One region of the Achromobacter sp. JCM 18799 genome, then DNA from elsewhere that is predicted to be linked to it. Evidence: riboswitches for the same ligand, from Rfam matches in the RefSeq annotation. Region 1 holds a riboswitch; the other holds the start of a gene.

Region 1 (7,206 bases):
ATTCCTCGGCCAGCAGCATCTGCGCGGTGTGCGGCGCGTTCTTCAGGACGTTATCCTCGGCATCGCGCTCGCCGCGCTCGACCTGGGCGATTTCTTCGCGGATCGAGATCATCGCGTCGATGAAGCGGTCCAGTTCGGCAACGCCTTCCGATTCGGTCGGCTCGACCATCAGCGTGCCGGCAACCGGGAAGCTCATGGTGGGCGCATGGAAGCCGTAGTCCATCAGGCGCTTGGCGATGTCTTCGGCGCTGATGCCGCTGGTTTCCTTGAGCGGACGCACATCGAGGATGCACTCGTGCGCCACGCGGCCATTGCGGCCCGCATACAGGACCGGATAGTGGTCGCGCAGGCGGGTCGCGATGTAGTTGGCGTTGAGGATGGCGACTTCGGTGGCGCGGCGCAGGCCGTCGGCGCCCATCAGCGAGATGTACACGAACGGAATCGGCAGGATGCCGGCCGAGCCGAACGGCGCGGCCGACACCGGGCCGACCTTGGCGTCGCCGGGCAGCTTGCCCTGCTCGTTCACCACGCCCGGCAGGTACGGCGCCAGGTGCGCGCGCACCGCCACGGGACCCACGCCGGGGCCGCCGCCGCCGTGCGGAATGCAGAAGGTCTTGTGCAGGTTCAGGTGGGACACGTCCGAACCGAACTTGCCCGGCTGGGCCACGCCCACCATCGCGTTCATGTTGGCGCCGTCCAGGTAGACCTGGCCGCCGGCCTGGTGCACCAGATCGCAGATCTCGGTGACGGCTTCCTCGAACACGCCATGGGTCGACGGATACGTGATCATCAAAGCGGCCAGCTTGTCGCCGACCTGTTCGATCTTGGCGCGCAGATCAACCAGATCGACGTTGCCGTTGGCGTCCGACGCCACCACCACCACGTCCATGCCGGCCAGTTGCGCCGAGGCCGGGTTGGTGCCGTGCGCCGACGAAGGGATCAGGCAGATGTTGCGCTGATGCTGGCCGTTGGCCTGATGGTAGCCGCGGATCGCCAGAAGGCCCGCGTACTCGCCCTGCGCGCCCGAGTTGGGCTGCAGGCTGATGTTGTCGTAGCCGGTGATCTCGCACAGCGCGGCCGACAGGCGGTCAATCAGTTCGTTGTAGCCCTGGCTTTGCGAAGCCGGCGCGAACGGGTGGATCAGCGCGAACTCGGGCCAGGTGATGGGGATCATCTCGGCGGTCGCGTTGAGCTTCATGGTGCACGAGCCCAGCGGGATCATGGTGCGGTCCAGCGCCAGATCCTTGTCGGCCAGCTTGCGCAGGTAGCGCAGCATGTCGGTTTCCGACTGCACGCTGGAGAACACCGGGTGCGTCAGGATCGCGCTTTCGCGCGCCACGCCGGCGGGGATGCCACTGGCGGCGGCCGCGTCCAGGGCGTCGATGTCGAGCTCAACGTCGTCACGTTCCAGGCCGGCGGCGAAGACATTGACCAGCGCCTGCAGGTCGGCCACGGTCACGGTCTCGTCCAGCGACACCGCCAGGCGGGCGCCGTCGACGCGGCGCAGGTTGATGTGCGCACAATCGGCGGCGGTCAGGATGGCCGGCGTCGCCGCGCCGGTTTCCAGCAGCAGCGTATCGAAGAAGGTGTCGTTGACGACGTTCACGCCCAGCTTGACCAGCTCGGCGCGCAGGATGGCGGTGCTGCGCTGCACGCGCTCGGCGATGCGGCGGATGCCGGCCGGACCGTGCCACACGGCGTACATGCCGGCCATCACGGCCAGCAGCACTTGTGCGGTGCAGATGTTGGAGGTGGCTTTTTCGCGGCGGATGTGCTGTTCGCGCGTCTGCAGCGCCAGGCGCATGGCCGGGTTGCCCTGCGCGTCCTTGGACACGCCGACCAGGCGGCCAGCCATGTTGCGCTTGAAGGCGTCCTTGCAGGCCATGAAGCCGGCATGCGGGCCGCCGAAGCCGAACGGCACGCCGAAACGCTGGGCCGAACCGATGGCGATATCCGCGCCCCATTCGCCGGGCGCGGCCAGCAAGGCCAGCGCCAGCAGGTCGGTGGCGACGGCAACGATGGCGCCTTGCGCATGCGCGGCTTCAGCCAGCTTGCGGTAGTCGGCGACGGAGCCGGTGCTGTGCGGGTATTGCAGCAGCACGCCGAAGCACTCGGGCAGGCCTTCGGCCTCGTCGCCGATGGTGATTTCAATGTCCAGGCCTTCGGCGCGCGTGCGCACGACTTCGATGGTCTGGGGATGCACGTGGCGCGAAATGAAGAACACCGGGCTCTTCGACTTGGCGCTGCGGCGTGCCAGCGTCATCGCTTCGGCGGCGGCGGTGCTTTCGTCCAGCAGCGAGGCGTTGGAGATGTCCAGCCCGGTCAGGTCGGCGACCATGGTCTGGTAATTCAGGAGGGCTTCGAGGCGACCCTGCGAGATCTCGGGCTGGTAAGGCGTGTAGGCCGTGTACCAGGCGGGATTCTCAAGAATGTTGCGCAACACCACGTTGGGCGTCTGCGTGCCGTAATACCCCTGGCCGATGTAGCTGCGGTAGACCTTGTTGCGGCCGGCGATCTGCTTCAGTTCGGCCAGCACGTCGGTTTCGCTGCGCGAGGCGGGCAGCGCCAGCGGGGCCTGGCTGCGGATCTTGGGCGGCACGACTTCTTCGATCAGGGCGTCCAGGCTGGCGCTGCCGATGACGGCAAGCATGGCGGCCTGGTCGGCGTCGGAAGGGCCGATGTGGCGGGGAATGAAGTCGGTGTGGGTGTCTAGGGCGCGCGACATGGAGAGGTCTCGGGATAGCGGGTGTCGTCGGAGGACGGACGGTATTGCATCTTGCGGACCGGGCGCGTGGCTGACGCCTGCGCGCCCGTTCCGGCCAGGCGGCTTAGCCGTTGGCGACGGCTTCGTAGCCGGCGGCGTCGAGCAGCTTGTCGGCGTCGGCGGCGTTGACCGGCTTGATCTTGAAGATCCAGGCGGTGAAGGCCGATTCGTTGATCAGGTTGGGATTGTTTTCCAGCTCTTCGTTGAACGCGACGATTTCGCCGGCCACGGGAGCGTAGATGTCCGAAGCGGCCTTGACCGATTCGACCACGCCAGCGGTTTCACCGGCGTTCAGCTTGGCGCCGACCTTCACGTCGCCAACGAAGACCAGGTCGCCCAATTGATCCTGGGCGGTATCGGTGATGCCGACGACGAACACGTCGCCTTCGGCTTTGACCCATTCATGAGACTCGGTGTACTTGCGATCGGTGGGCAGACTCATGGGAACTCCTGAGGGAATACGGGTAGATGAATGGTGTTGCGCGCCTCGCGCGGGCGGCCGTCGCCCCAGGGGCCGGCGGCTCGCGCGAAGCTTCGAGTTTACGAGTGTTCGACCGCTTTGCCGTTACGCACGAACGGCAATTTGCAAGCCAGGGCGGGCACCCATTTGCCGCGGATGTCGACCTCGACCGTGTCGCCCGGCTTGACGCCTTGCGGCAGGCGGGCAAAGCCGATCGACACGCCCAGCGTCGGCGACATGGTGCCGCTGGTGAGCTCGCCCGTGCCTTCCTTGGTGCGCACGGCCATATGCGCGCGCATCACGCCGCGCTCTTGCAGCTTCAGGCCGATGAAGGTGGCGGGCGTGGCGAACTGTTCCAGCGCGTCGCGGCCGATGAAGCGGCGCTCGGCGCTCTTCAGGGACACGGTCCAGGTCAGCCCGGCCTGGTCGGGCTGGGTCAGCTCATCCATGTCCTGGCCGTAGAGATTCATGCCGGCTTCCAGGCGCAGCGTGTCGCGCGCGCCCAGGCCGCAGGGACGCACGCCCTGGGCGACCAGGTCGCGCCACAGCTGCACCACGTCGGCGGCGGGCAGCACGATTTCAAAACCGTCCTCGCCGGTGTAGCCGGTACGGGCCACCAAGGTGTCGTCACCCACGCGGGCGGCCACGAAGGGCGTCAGCGGCTCGCTGGCGGCCTGCCAGGCCGGGCGCGCGGCCCAGACCTTGGCGCGGGCGTTCGGGCCTTGCACGGCCACCATGGCCAGGTCGCGGCGCGGGGTGATGGCGACGTCGAACTGGCCGGCCTGCTTGACGCGCTGCATCCAGGCGACGTCCTTGTCGGCCGTGCCGGCATTGACCACGACGCGCCATTCGTCGGCGGCGAAGAAATAGATGATCAGGTCGTCGATCACGCCGCCTTGCGGGTTCAGCATGCAGCTGTACAGCGCCTTGCCGGGCACGGTCAGCTTGGACACGTCGTTGGCGACCAGACGCTGCAGGAAGGCGAACGCGTCCGGACCGGCCACGTCGACGTTCAGCATGTGCGACACGTCGAACATGCCGGCGTCCTGCCGCACCGCGTGGTGCTCTTCCAGTTGCGAACCGTAGGCCAGCGGCATGTCCCAGCCGCCGAAGTCGACCATGCGGGCGCCAGAGGCGATGTGTTCTTCAGCCAGCGGGGTGCGTTTGAGGGTTGCGGACATGCGCGGAAACTCCGGGGCGGCAGTGTTGCCAGGGTTACGGAATGCCAGTGGTGCCAAGCGGGGTGCGCTTGTACAACGGCTGAATCTTCCGCCCCTCTGTCCTTTTGCCTGAGAGTTGCCCCGCATGGCGGGTTTGCACCTTCGGCGCCTGGGCTGCTCGCTATGTCCCTAGTTCAGGGGCGGCGCCAGGTCTCTCCAGAGTACTGTTTTGCCGCGTCCGCGCGGTAAAAAAACCGGGACAGGGCAAGCATGGGCGGTATGGGTTACCTGAGCGATTCCGGGCGAATTGCGCCTTCGGCGGCGGCCGGACGTACAGGCCGCTCTCTCCCGCAACATGCGTGACAGCGGCGCAAGCATACAACGAAAGCCGCAGCCAGGGAATGCCTGCGGCGGCCTCAGCCCAGCGCCGTGTCCAACAACATCATCAGCACGAAACCCAGCATCAGCCCGCAGGTCGCGTAGACCTCATGCCCCTTGCGGTGCGATTCGGGGATGATCTCGTGGCTGATCACGAACAGCATGGCGCCCGCGGCAAAACCCAGGCCCCAGGGCAGCAGCGGCTCGGACCAGCCCACCACGGCGGCGCCCAGGACCGCGCCCAGCGGCTCGACCAGGCCGGACAGCATGCCCAGCGCCACGGCAAACGCGCGCTGGTAGCCCGCCGCCAGCAGCGCCACCGCCACCACCAGCCCTTCGGGAATGTCCTGGATAGCAATGCCGGTGGCCAGCGCGGTGCCGCGCATGGCGTCGTTGCCCGCATAGCCCACGCCAATGGCCAGGCCCTCCGGCAGGTTATGCAGGGTGATGGCGAAAACGAACAGCCAGGTACGGCGCAGGCGGTGCGCCTCGATGCCTTCCCGGCCCTTGATGAAATGCTCGTGCGGCAGGGTACGGTCCATGAGCAGCAGCACCGCCGCGCCCAGCAACACGGCAGCGCCCACCGTCAAGCCGGCGCCCCAGGGGCCATAACCCAGGTCGCGGCCCGCCGCGATGCCCGGCGCCACCAGCGAAAAGGCGCTGGCGGCCAGCATCACGCCGGCGCCGAAGCCGAACATGCTGTCCTGCATTTTCTGGGGGATGGTCCGGGCGAACAGGATGGGCAAGGTGCCCAGGGCGGTAGCGCCAGCTGCGACCAGTCCGCCCAGAAGGGCATCGCCCACGTGCGGCGCACGCACGTCCAGATAGACCCACAGCTAGTGCAGGCCCAGGCAGGCCACCAATACGGCCAGGGTCCACACGCTGATGCTGGTGGCCGCCGGCCGCACGCGATGACGGCTGAAGGTATTCATGTGCCGCTGCCCTCCTTGCGAGAGATGCGCTCAGCGCTGGGCCGCCGCGTAGCGGCGCGCCACTTCAGGCCAGTTCACGACATTGTAAAAGGCGCCGATGTACTCGGGCCTGCGGTTCTGGTACTTCAGGTAGTAGGCGTGCTCCCACACGTCCAGCCCCAGAATGGGCGAGTTTCCGTGCATCAGGGGGCTGTCCTGGTTGGCGCTGCTTTCCACCACCAGCTTGCCGGCCGGTGTGACCGAAAGCCAGGCCCAACCGCTGCCAAAGCGGGTCAGCGCGGCCTTGGTGAACGCATCGCGGAAGGCGGCCTGCCCGCCCAGCTCGGAGTCAATGGCCGACGCCAACGCGCCATCCGGCTCGCCTCCGCCCTCGGGCGACATGACCGACCAGAACAGGCTGTGGTTCGCGTGGCCGCCGCCATGGTTGCGCACGGCGCCGCGTATGGCTTCGGGCAACTGCTCCAGCCGCGCCACCAGGGACTCGACCGGCTCGTTGGTGACGATGTCCGCGCCTTCCAGCGCGGCGTTCAGGCTGTTGACGTAGGTCTGATGGTGCTTGCTGTAGTGGATCTCCATCGTCATCGCGTCGATGTGGGGTTCCAGGGCGTCGTAGGCATACGGCAGGGGCGGGAGGGTATAGGCCATGCATGTCTCCGTGAGATCCGCCCCCGATTCAGGGCTTGGATATATATCGAAAACATAAATGATAAGTATTTTTATTTGATATAACAATGGCAGGTTTCCAATACCTGCCATAGCGCCGGCCTATCGGCGCCCTGTCCCGCCTGGGGAAGCTAGAGCGCCTTGCCGCAGGCCACGCCCGAGGCCCAGGCCCACTGGAAGTTGTAGCCGCCCAGCCAGCCCGTGACGTCCACGGCTTCGCCGATGAAATAAAGACCGGCGACGGTCTTGGCCTGCATGGACTTCTGGTCCAGGCCGCGCGTGTCCACGCCGCCGCGCATGACTTCGGCCTTCTTGTAGCCAGCGGTGCCGCTGGGCACCAGGCTCCACTGATGGATGTCCTGCGCCAGCGCGCGCAGGGTCTTGTCCGGCGCGTCGGCCAGGCGCAGCGCCGCCAGGCCCGGCTTGCCGCCCTGCTCCGCCAGGTGCAGCCAGCGGTCGGCCAGGCGCTTGGGCCAGAGGCCCGCCAGCACGGTATGCAGCTGCTGCCGGTTGCCCGACTTCGACGCCAACAGTTCTTCCGCCAGATCGCGGCCAGGCGCCAGATCGATCACGATGGGTTCGCCAGGCTTCCAGTAGCTGGATATCTGCAGAATGGCGGGGCCGGACAGGCCACGATGGGTGAACAGCAGGTCTTCGAGGAACTCGCCGCGCGCCTTGCCCTGCCCCGTGTGCAGATTGACTTCCAGCGCCACGCCGGACAATTCGGACAGGGACCGCCATTGCTCGGCATCGAAGGTCAGCGGCACCAGGGCGGGCCGCGGTTCCACGACCTTCAGGCCGAACTGCCGCGCAATCCTCAGGCCGAAATCGGTGGCGCCCAGTTGGGGA
Region 2 (7,206 bases), 1.5 Mb from region 1:
CGCGCGTGGTGTTCGAAGCCGTGCCTGAACGCCTGGACGCCAAGCGCGATGCCTTTCTGTGGTTGGGAGCGGCCTGCGCGCCGGACAGCATCATCGCGTCCACCACGTCCACCTTTCTGGTCACCGAACTGGCGGAGCTGGTGCAAGGTCCGCAGCGCTTCCTGAACGCGCACTGGCTCAACCCCGCCTACCTGATACCGCTGGTGGAAGTGAGCCGCGGCCCCCAGACCAGCGAGGCCGCGACGCAAGGGCTGCTGGCAGCGCTGCGCCTGGCGGGCAAGAAGCCCGTGCAGTGCGCCCCCGCTGCCGGCTACATCGTGCCCCGCATCCAGGCCCTGGCCATGAACGAAGCGGCCCGCATGGTGGAGGAAGGCGTGGCCAGCGCCGAAGACATCGACACGGCCGTGCGCCTGGGCTTCGGCCTGCGGTTTTCGGTTCTGGGGCTGCTGGAGTTCATCGACTGGGGCGGCGGCGACATCCTCTACTACGCCTCGCGCTACCTCGCCGATGCCATCGATCCGCGCTTCGCCTCGCCTGCCGTCATCGCCAGCAACATGGAACAAGGGCGCAACGGGCTGCGCGACGGCCAGGGCTTCTATGACTACGCCGGCATGGACGTAAATGCCTACAAGATGGAGCGGCTGGCGCAATTGTGCAAGCGTCTGGAAGTGATGGACCTGTTGCCCCGCCACAACGCGGCAAGGCAGCCGCCCGCGCGATAGCGCGCCGGCCTGCGCGCCTACTTTTCCAATTCGCCCAGGATCCGGTACGCCAGCCGGACCCTGGCCTCGTTCGGATAGTTGCGGTTGGCCAGTATCACGATGCCCAGCTTCTTCGACGGCACGAATGCCACATAGCCGCCGAAGCCGTTGGTCGAACCCGTCTTGTTGATCCACACGGCCTCCTGCGGCGGCAGCGGCGGGTTCAATGCGGTCACGGGCTGGCTCTGGCTGTTGTAGTTGCCGGCATTGGCCGTCAGCAACGCGTCCAGCGTCGCCGGATAGCGCAATTGCTCCCAGGCCAGGTCCTGGGTCATGTCGCCCAGCTGGTAATAGCCGACGTGCGTCTGCGCAATCGCGCCGCGCAGTTCGGCATCGGCAAGGTTCAAGCCCATGTTCGCGTCGACGAAGCGGATCAGGTCGCGCGCGCTGGTCTTCACGCCATAGGCTTCGTCGGCCAGCACGCCCGGATTCACGCGCACGGGCGCATCCTGCTTGTTGTAGCCCTGCGCGTAGTCCGCCATCCTGGCGGCCGGCACGTCGATGTAGGTGCTGGTCAGGCCCAGCTTGGGAAACAGGTCCCGCTCCATGGCCGCCTTGAACGGCCGGTTCAGGCTCTTGGCCGCAACCACGCCCAGCATGCCGATGCTGGGGTTGGCGTAGGTGCGATACGTGCCAGCGGCATGCTCGGGCTTCCAGGCCTTGAGGTAAGCCATCATCTGCGCCTGGTTCGTGACCGCGTCGGGCACCTGCAAGGGAAAGCCGCCGGTCGTGTGCGTCCCCAGGTTGATCAGGCTCAGTTTGGCGAAGTCGCTGCCGGCGAGCTCGGGCAGATACTTGGCCGGGCTGTCGCTCAGCGCCAGGCGGCCGCGCGCCTGTGCGTAGGTTGCCAGGGTTGCCGTGTAGGTCTTGCTGATGGAGCCGATCTCGTACAGCGTGTCGCTGTCGGCCCGCCTGCCGGTTTGCCTGGATGCCACGCCATAGTTGTAGAAATGTTGCGTCCCGTTGCGGGTCACGGCGATCGACATTCCCGCAATGCCATGTTCGCGCATGACGGCCTGGACCGCCTCGTCGACCTTGCTGTCGGTCTCCGCCTGTCCGGCCTGCGCCAGCCCGCAGCCTGCGGCCATCAGCGTAAACAATCCCGTGCGCAGCATGCTGTTCAAGCGCATTCTCGTCATTCCCTGTCGTGTCGGATCGGTGGCGCCGCGACGGCGGCGCGCAAGCATCGTAACGCGGCGCGGCGCCTTATTGGTACTAACCCTTGGTCTCATTCTGGGGGATTTTGGCTATCCTCGCCTCGTCGATCCAAAACCCCGCAGAAGAGACCTGCCCCCCGCGGCAGGCGCCGACGGAGCAACCGCCCCGGAAACTCTCAGGCAAACAGGACTGCGCGGTCTAGACAATCTGGAGAGAGGCGCGGATTGCGCCCACCGAAGGGGAACCCGCCGCCGCCTGCGCCGCGGGTGAAGCTCTCAGGTACAGAGACAGATGGGGTGCTGCGGCCGGGTGGCCGCGGCCACTCAATCTGGAGCCATCATGCCCCGCATCGCCATCATTGGCGCCGGTATCACCGGCGTCACGTCCGCCTATGCCCTGAGCAAACTGGGATACCACGTCACCGTCTACGACCGCCAGCGCTATCCGGCCATGGAGACTTCCTACGCCAACGGCGGCCAGCTATCGGCCAGCAACGCCGAGGTCTGGAACAGCACCGCCACCATCATGAAAGGCCTGCGCTGGCTCGGCCGCCACAACGCGCCGCTGCTGCTCAATCCCCGCTTCAGCTGGCACAAGTACTCCTGGCTGGCGCAGTTCATCGGACAGATCCGCAACTACCGCCGCAACACCATCGAGACCACGCGGCTTGCCATTGCCGCGCGCCAGCACCTGTACGCCATGGCGGAAGAAGAAGGCATAGATTTCGACCTGGAGCGCCGCGGCATCCTGCACATCTACCACGACGCCGCCAGCTTCGAGACCGCGCGCCGCGCCAATGCCCTGCTGCAGGAAGGCGGGCTGGAACGCTACGCAGTGTCGCCCGAGGAAGCGCGCAGCATCGAACCCACGCTGCAAACCCCTTGCCATGGCGGCTTCTACACGCCCTCGGACGCCACCGGCGACATCCACAAGTTCACCAGCGGCCTGGCCCGCGCCTGCGAGCGCCGCGGCGTGCGCTTCGCGCAGGACGCCGACATCCGCAACATCAGCGTGGACGGCGCGCCCTACGTGCTCGACGTCGCGCGCGAGGGCGGCGCGCGCCGCGAGCAGCACGAGGCCGACGCCATCGTCGTCTGCGCCGGCGCCGTCAGCCGGCAGTTCGCCAGGCAGCTGGGCGACACGCTCAACATCTACCCGGTCAAGGGCTATTCCATCAGCGTGCACCTGGACGACGCCGCCAGCCAGGCGGCCGCACCGCACGTCAGCCTGCTGGACGAAGCCGCCAAGATCGTCACCAGCCGCCTCGGCGACCGCTTCCGCGTGGCCGGCACGGCCGAGTTCAACGGCTTCAACATGGACATCCGCGCCGAACGCGTGCAGCCGCTGGTGGACTGGACCCGCAAGCACTTCCCCGGCATCCGAACTTCGCGCGTGGTGCCGTGGTGCGGGCTGCGCCCCATGACGCCGAACATGATGCCCCGCGTCGGCCCGGGCAGGCGGCCGGGCGTGTTCTACAACACGGGGCATGGGCATCTGGGCTGGACCTTGTCGGCGGCGACGGCGCAGATGCTGGCGGCTAGCGTGAGGGAGGGGGTGGGAGAGGCTTGAGTTGAGGCGAGCAAACCCAGCATTGATGCAACCAGGTTTGCTCGTACCGCTTCGCCTACTTTCTGTCCGAATAATGGGATAAAAGCCGGCGGATAAGTGAACTCCAGTCTACAGTTGCACCTGTCGGTACTTGCACTGGAGGCCCATGCCGTGAAACGCTCGCATCAAGACCAGGCGATTCCATACTGCAATCGCAGCGGGGATAAGGCGGAAGCCTATGCCCTGCTCAAGCTAATCGATCGAGGCCGGCGCGAAATATCGCAGGGAAACGTCATTCCTGCGGGCCACGTCTTTGCCCAATTTGAAGCAATGGACAAAGATGCCGAGGAATGACACTCCCGATTGCATTTCTTCCGCCCGTGGTGAATCTGTTCGCGGAAATTGATCTGCAAGCTCAATAATGCAAGCTCGCTACCAATGCTCAGGTCCCGACGCTGCGCGCTCCAACTCCTTGTGTGTGTAACGCCGCGTCGGTCAATGTACTAAGGCCGCATCCCTGTCTTCGGCAGTCAGCAGTTCCGCGTCCGCATCGTGCCGGAGACTGTCCTTGCACACCTCCCCATCCTTCACAACCAGCAAGATCCTCTCCGGATCCACCAGCAGCGACAGATCCTTCAGCGGATCCCCGTCGACCATGACCACGTCCGCCAGATAGCCGGGACGCAGCATGCCCAATTCGTGCGGGCGTTGCATGATCTCGCCGCCCAGCCGAGTGGCGGACACCAGCGCTTCGGTCGGGGTCATGCCGATGTAGTCCACGAAGTATTGCAGGTCGCGGGCGTTGGTACCATGCGGCATCCAGGCAAAGCCGTAGTCGCCGCCGGGCAGGATGCGGATGCCCCGCTTGTGCATCTTGCGCAGCGACTCCGAGGCGATTTCCAGTTCGCGCTTGTAGCCCATCTGCTCGGCGATGGCGGGCGTGATGCCGTACTCGGACGCGTTGAAGGCCGTCCTGATCAGCCAGCCTATGCCCGGCGCGACGAAATGGCTGTCTTTCCTGGCTTCCAGCATGTCGAGCGCCTCTTCATCGGCAAAGCTGGCGTGGTAGATCATCTCGATGCCGTGGCGCACGCATTGCTTGACCGACTCGCTGGAACGCGCGTGCGCCGCGACACGCTTGCCATAGCGCTTGGCCTCGTTCGCCAGCATGGCGATCTCGTCTTCTGCGAACGGCGACATCTCGGCCGGCAGCCCGGCGATGTACTCGCCGGACAGATTTATCTTCAGGTGATCGACACCGTATTTGATGAAGGTGCGCGCCGAGCGCCGGATCTCTTCAGGGCCACAGCACACGCTGCCGAAGCTAAGCTCGTCGAACGGCATGTGCGGCAGCGAGTTGTCGCCCAGCGCGCCTATGGTGGTGATCTCCTGGCTGCCCGCCAGGTAACGCGGCCCCGGGCATTCGCCGGCGTTGATGGCGTTACGCAGCACCACGTCCAGGCGCGGCTTGGCCGCGGCCGCGCCGATGGCCGAGGTCCAGCCCATTTCCAGATAGCGTTTGGCCACGCGCACGCACCAGAGAATGTGCTCTTCCGGCGGCATGAACTGGATCGCCGCCAGCGTGGGCTGGTCGTTCCAGGAGAAATGCGTGTGCGCTTCCGTCATGCCGGGCATCAGGAAGCGGCCGCGCCCGTCGATGAGGCGCGCGCCCTCCCGGCTCACCTGCTCAGGCGCGCGCGCGACCTGCGAAATGCGCGCGCCGTCGATCAACACCTCGCCTTGAAAAGGCTGCTCGCCGCTGCCATCGAAGATGGCGACATTGGTAATGGCAATTTTGGACATGACAGGTCTCCTCCGGCCCGCGTCGAGGGGCCGATTTCTTATGTTGAAACGCCTGGAAAACGTGGCCTAGCGCAGCGCCGCGTGGAACTCCCGCAGAGCCTGCATGCAGGCTTGGGGCTTTTCGTAGGTGGTCCAGTGGCCGCATCCGTCCAGCACGATGCGGCGGCTGCCCGCGATGCGCGCGGCCAGGGCGTCAACGTTGGCGGGCGGCGCCACGCCGTCCTGGTCGCCGGTAATCAGGACAGCCGGTACGCCTATCGTTTCCGCGGCGGCCGGCTGTGCATCCGCCAGCGCCTCGCAGCTTTGCGCGTAGCCTTCGGGCGGCTGGCGCATCACGCTTTCGCGCACCAGCGCCAGCACGGCGGGCTGATCCTGCCTGGTCTGGGCGCTGGTCGCGCCCTTGACGATGGCGTCGGCGATCTCCTGCATGGCCGCATCGCCGCCGCGGGCCAGCGCCGCCCGCGCGCGGATGCCGGGCCGGCCCGCGTCGGGCGGCGCGGCCAGCGGGCCGAACAGGGCCAGCGACTTGACCCGGCCCGGATGCGCCACGGCAAGATGCTGGGCCACGATGGTTCCGAGCGAATGGGCGGCGACATGCGCCGCATCGACGTCCAATGCGTCCAGCAGTCCGGCCAGCGCGTCCACATAGACAGCGATGGACAGGCGCTTTTCGCCCAACGCCGAGCGCGCGCTGCCCGGCAGGTCGGGACGGATCACGCGGAAGCCGTCGAAGGCGCCCATGACGGGCGTCCAGGTATTCGAGGAACCGCCCAGGCCGTGTATGCACAACAGTGCCGGCCCCTCGCCGTCGATCTCCACGGCCATGCCGTTGACGTGTTGCGTGCTCATGCCGCCGTCTCCCTTTATCTGAACAGTCGCTGTCTGCATCGGCATTGCGCCGACGATTTTTCAGGACTGTATCGGCGCAGGCGGCGGCGCGCTTATCGCCGGGTGCGCGGACTTATCGCAGAGTCAGATTTTGTGCCTAGTGAATACACCTAGCGTGGAGAAGCGCGCAAACGCCCATAAAATTCCCGGAGCGCCGCACCCGCCCGCACGCAAGCCCAGGCTTGCGCGGCGAGGCGATAAGAAAAACGGGAGACAGAGATGCAGGAGACCTACGCCTTGCACGAAGGCGCGTTCGGCCGCGCCGTCGTGCTGGAACTGCGCGACGACCTGATCGCGCACGCGCATGCGGAAGTGCAGCTGGCCCTGTGGCTGGGCGGCGCGCGCGTGCTGGGGCATGTCGGCCAGACTCCGGTCCCCTACAGCGAACATCTGGCGCTAGGCACCAATACGTACGAATCGCACGACGCCAGGCTGCTTGAACGGTCGGGCCCGGCCATTTTCCTGGTGCTCTACATCGCCAAGCCCTGGCTGGACGAACGGCGCGCCGCCACGGGCCGCCCCTTCCACTTCGCGGCGCCGGGCGTGCCCATCGACGCGGCGGTGCGCCAGGGCTGTTGGCGCTTGCTGCACAAGATCGTCGCGCCGCAGGACCACCCCGGCGCGGACCTGGATGCCGAGGTCGAGGCCCTGCTGCAAGCGGCGATCGAATCGTCCATCGAGCCGGATCGCCCGCGCAACCAGATGCCCGCGGCGCCGGCGCTGGACCGCCGGCTGCGCGCGGCGATCGCCTACATGCGCGAGCACGCCCATGAACCGATCACGGCGGAAGAGGTCGCCAGCCGCGTGGGACTGTCGCGCGGCCATTTCTTCGCGCTGTTCCGAGATCAGCTCAATACCACGCCGCAAGTCTTCTGGAGCGCCGTGCGCGTCGAAGAAGCCGTGCGCCTGCTGGTGCACCAGGAGCAGCCCCTGACCTCCGTGGCGCTGGACCTGGGCTTCTCCACGCCCGGCAATTTCTCCCGCTTCTTCCGCGAGCACATGGGCGTGTCGCCGTCGCGCTTCAGGCGCGCGGCGACGGGCGCCGCGC

Evidence for each region. Region 1 has a riboswitch for glycine ahead of gcvT (glycine cleavage system aminomethyltransferase GcvT). Riboswitches for the same ligand answer to the same signal wherever they lie in the genome.
Region 2: it holds a riboswitch for glycine, as region 1 does, so the genes downstream of both, ACZ5YA_RS10035 (D-amino acid dehydrogenase) here and gcvT (glycine cleavage system aminomethyltransferase GcvT) in region 1, are expected to answer to the same signal.

Annotation. Positions count from the first base shown of each region.
Region 1 covers NZ_AP043866.1:3,646,403-3,653,608, forward strand. The annotation lists gene gcvP (aminomethyl-transferring glycine dehydrogenase) at 1-2,725, opposite strand, end outside; gene gcvH (glycine cleavage system protein GcvH) at 2,829-3,206, opposite strand; gene gcvT (glycine cleavage system aminomethyltransferase GcvT) at 3,305-4,405, opposite strand; glycine riboswitch at 4,492-4,614, opposite strand; glycine riboswitch at 4,650-4,745, opposite strand; partial or broken gene ACZ5YA_RS17200 (ZIP family metal transporter) at 4,801-5,694, opposite strand; gene ACZ5YA_RS17205 (superoxide dismutase) at 5,725-6,339, opposite strand; gene ACZ5YA_RS17210 (BaiN/RdsA family NAD(P)/FAD-dependent oxidoreductase) at 6,489-7,206, opposite strand, start outside.
Region 2 covers NZ_AP043866.1:2,117,430-2,124,635, forward strand. The annotation lists gene ACZ5YA_RS10025 (3-hydroxybutyryl-CoA dehydrogenase) at 1-722, shown strand, start outside; gene ampC (class C beta-lactamase) at 740-1,900, opposite strand; glycine riboswitch at 2,029-2,121, shown strand; glycine riboswitch at 2,123-2,214, shown strand; gene ACZ5YA_RS10035 (D-amino acid dehydrogenase) at 2,259-3,488, shown strand; gene ACZ5YA_RS10040 (hypothetical protein) at 3,639-3,821, shown strand; gene ACZ5YA_RS10045 (metal-dependent hydrolase family protein) at 3,963-5,270, opposite strand; gene ACZ5YA_RS10050 (alpha/beta fold hydrolase) at 5,337-6,119, opposite strand; gene ACZ5YA_RS10055 (helix-turn-helix domain-containing protein) at 6,378-7,206, shown strand, end outside.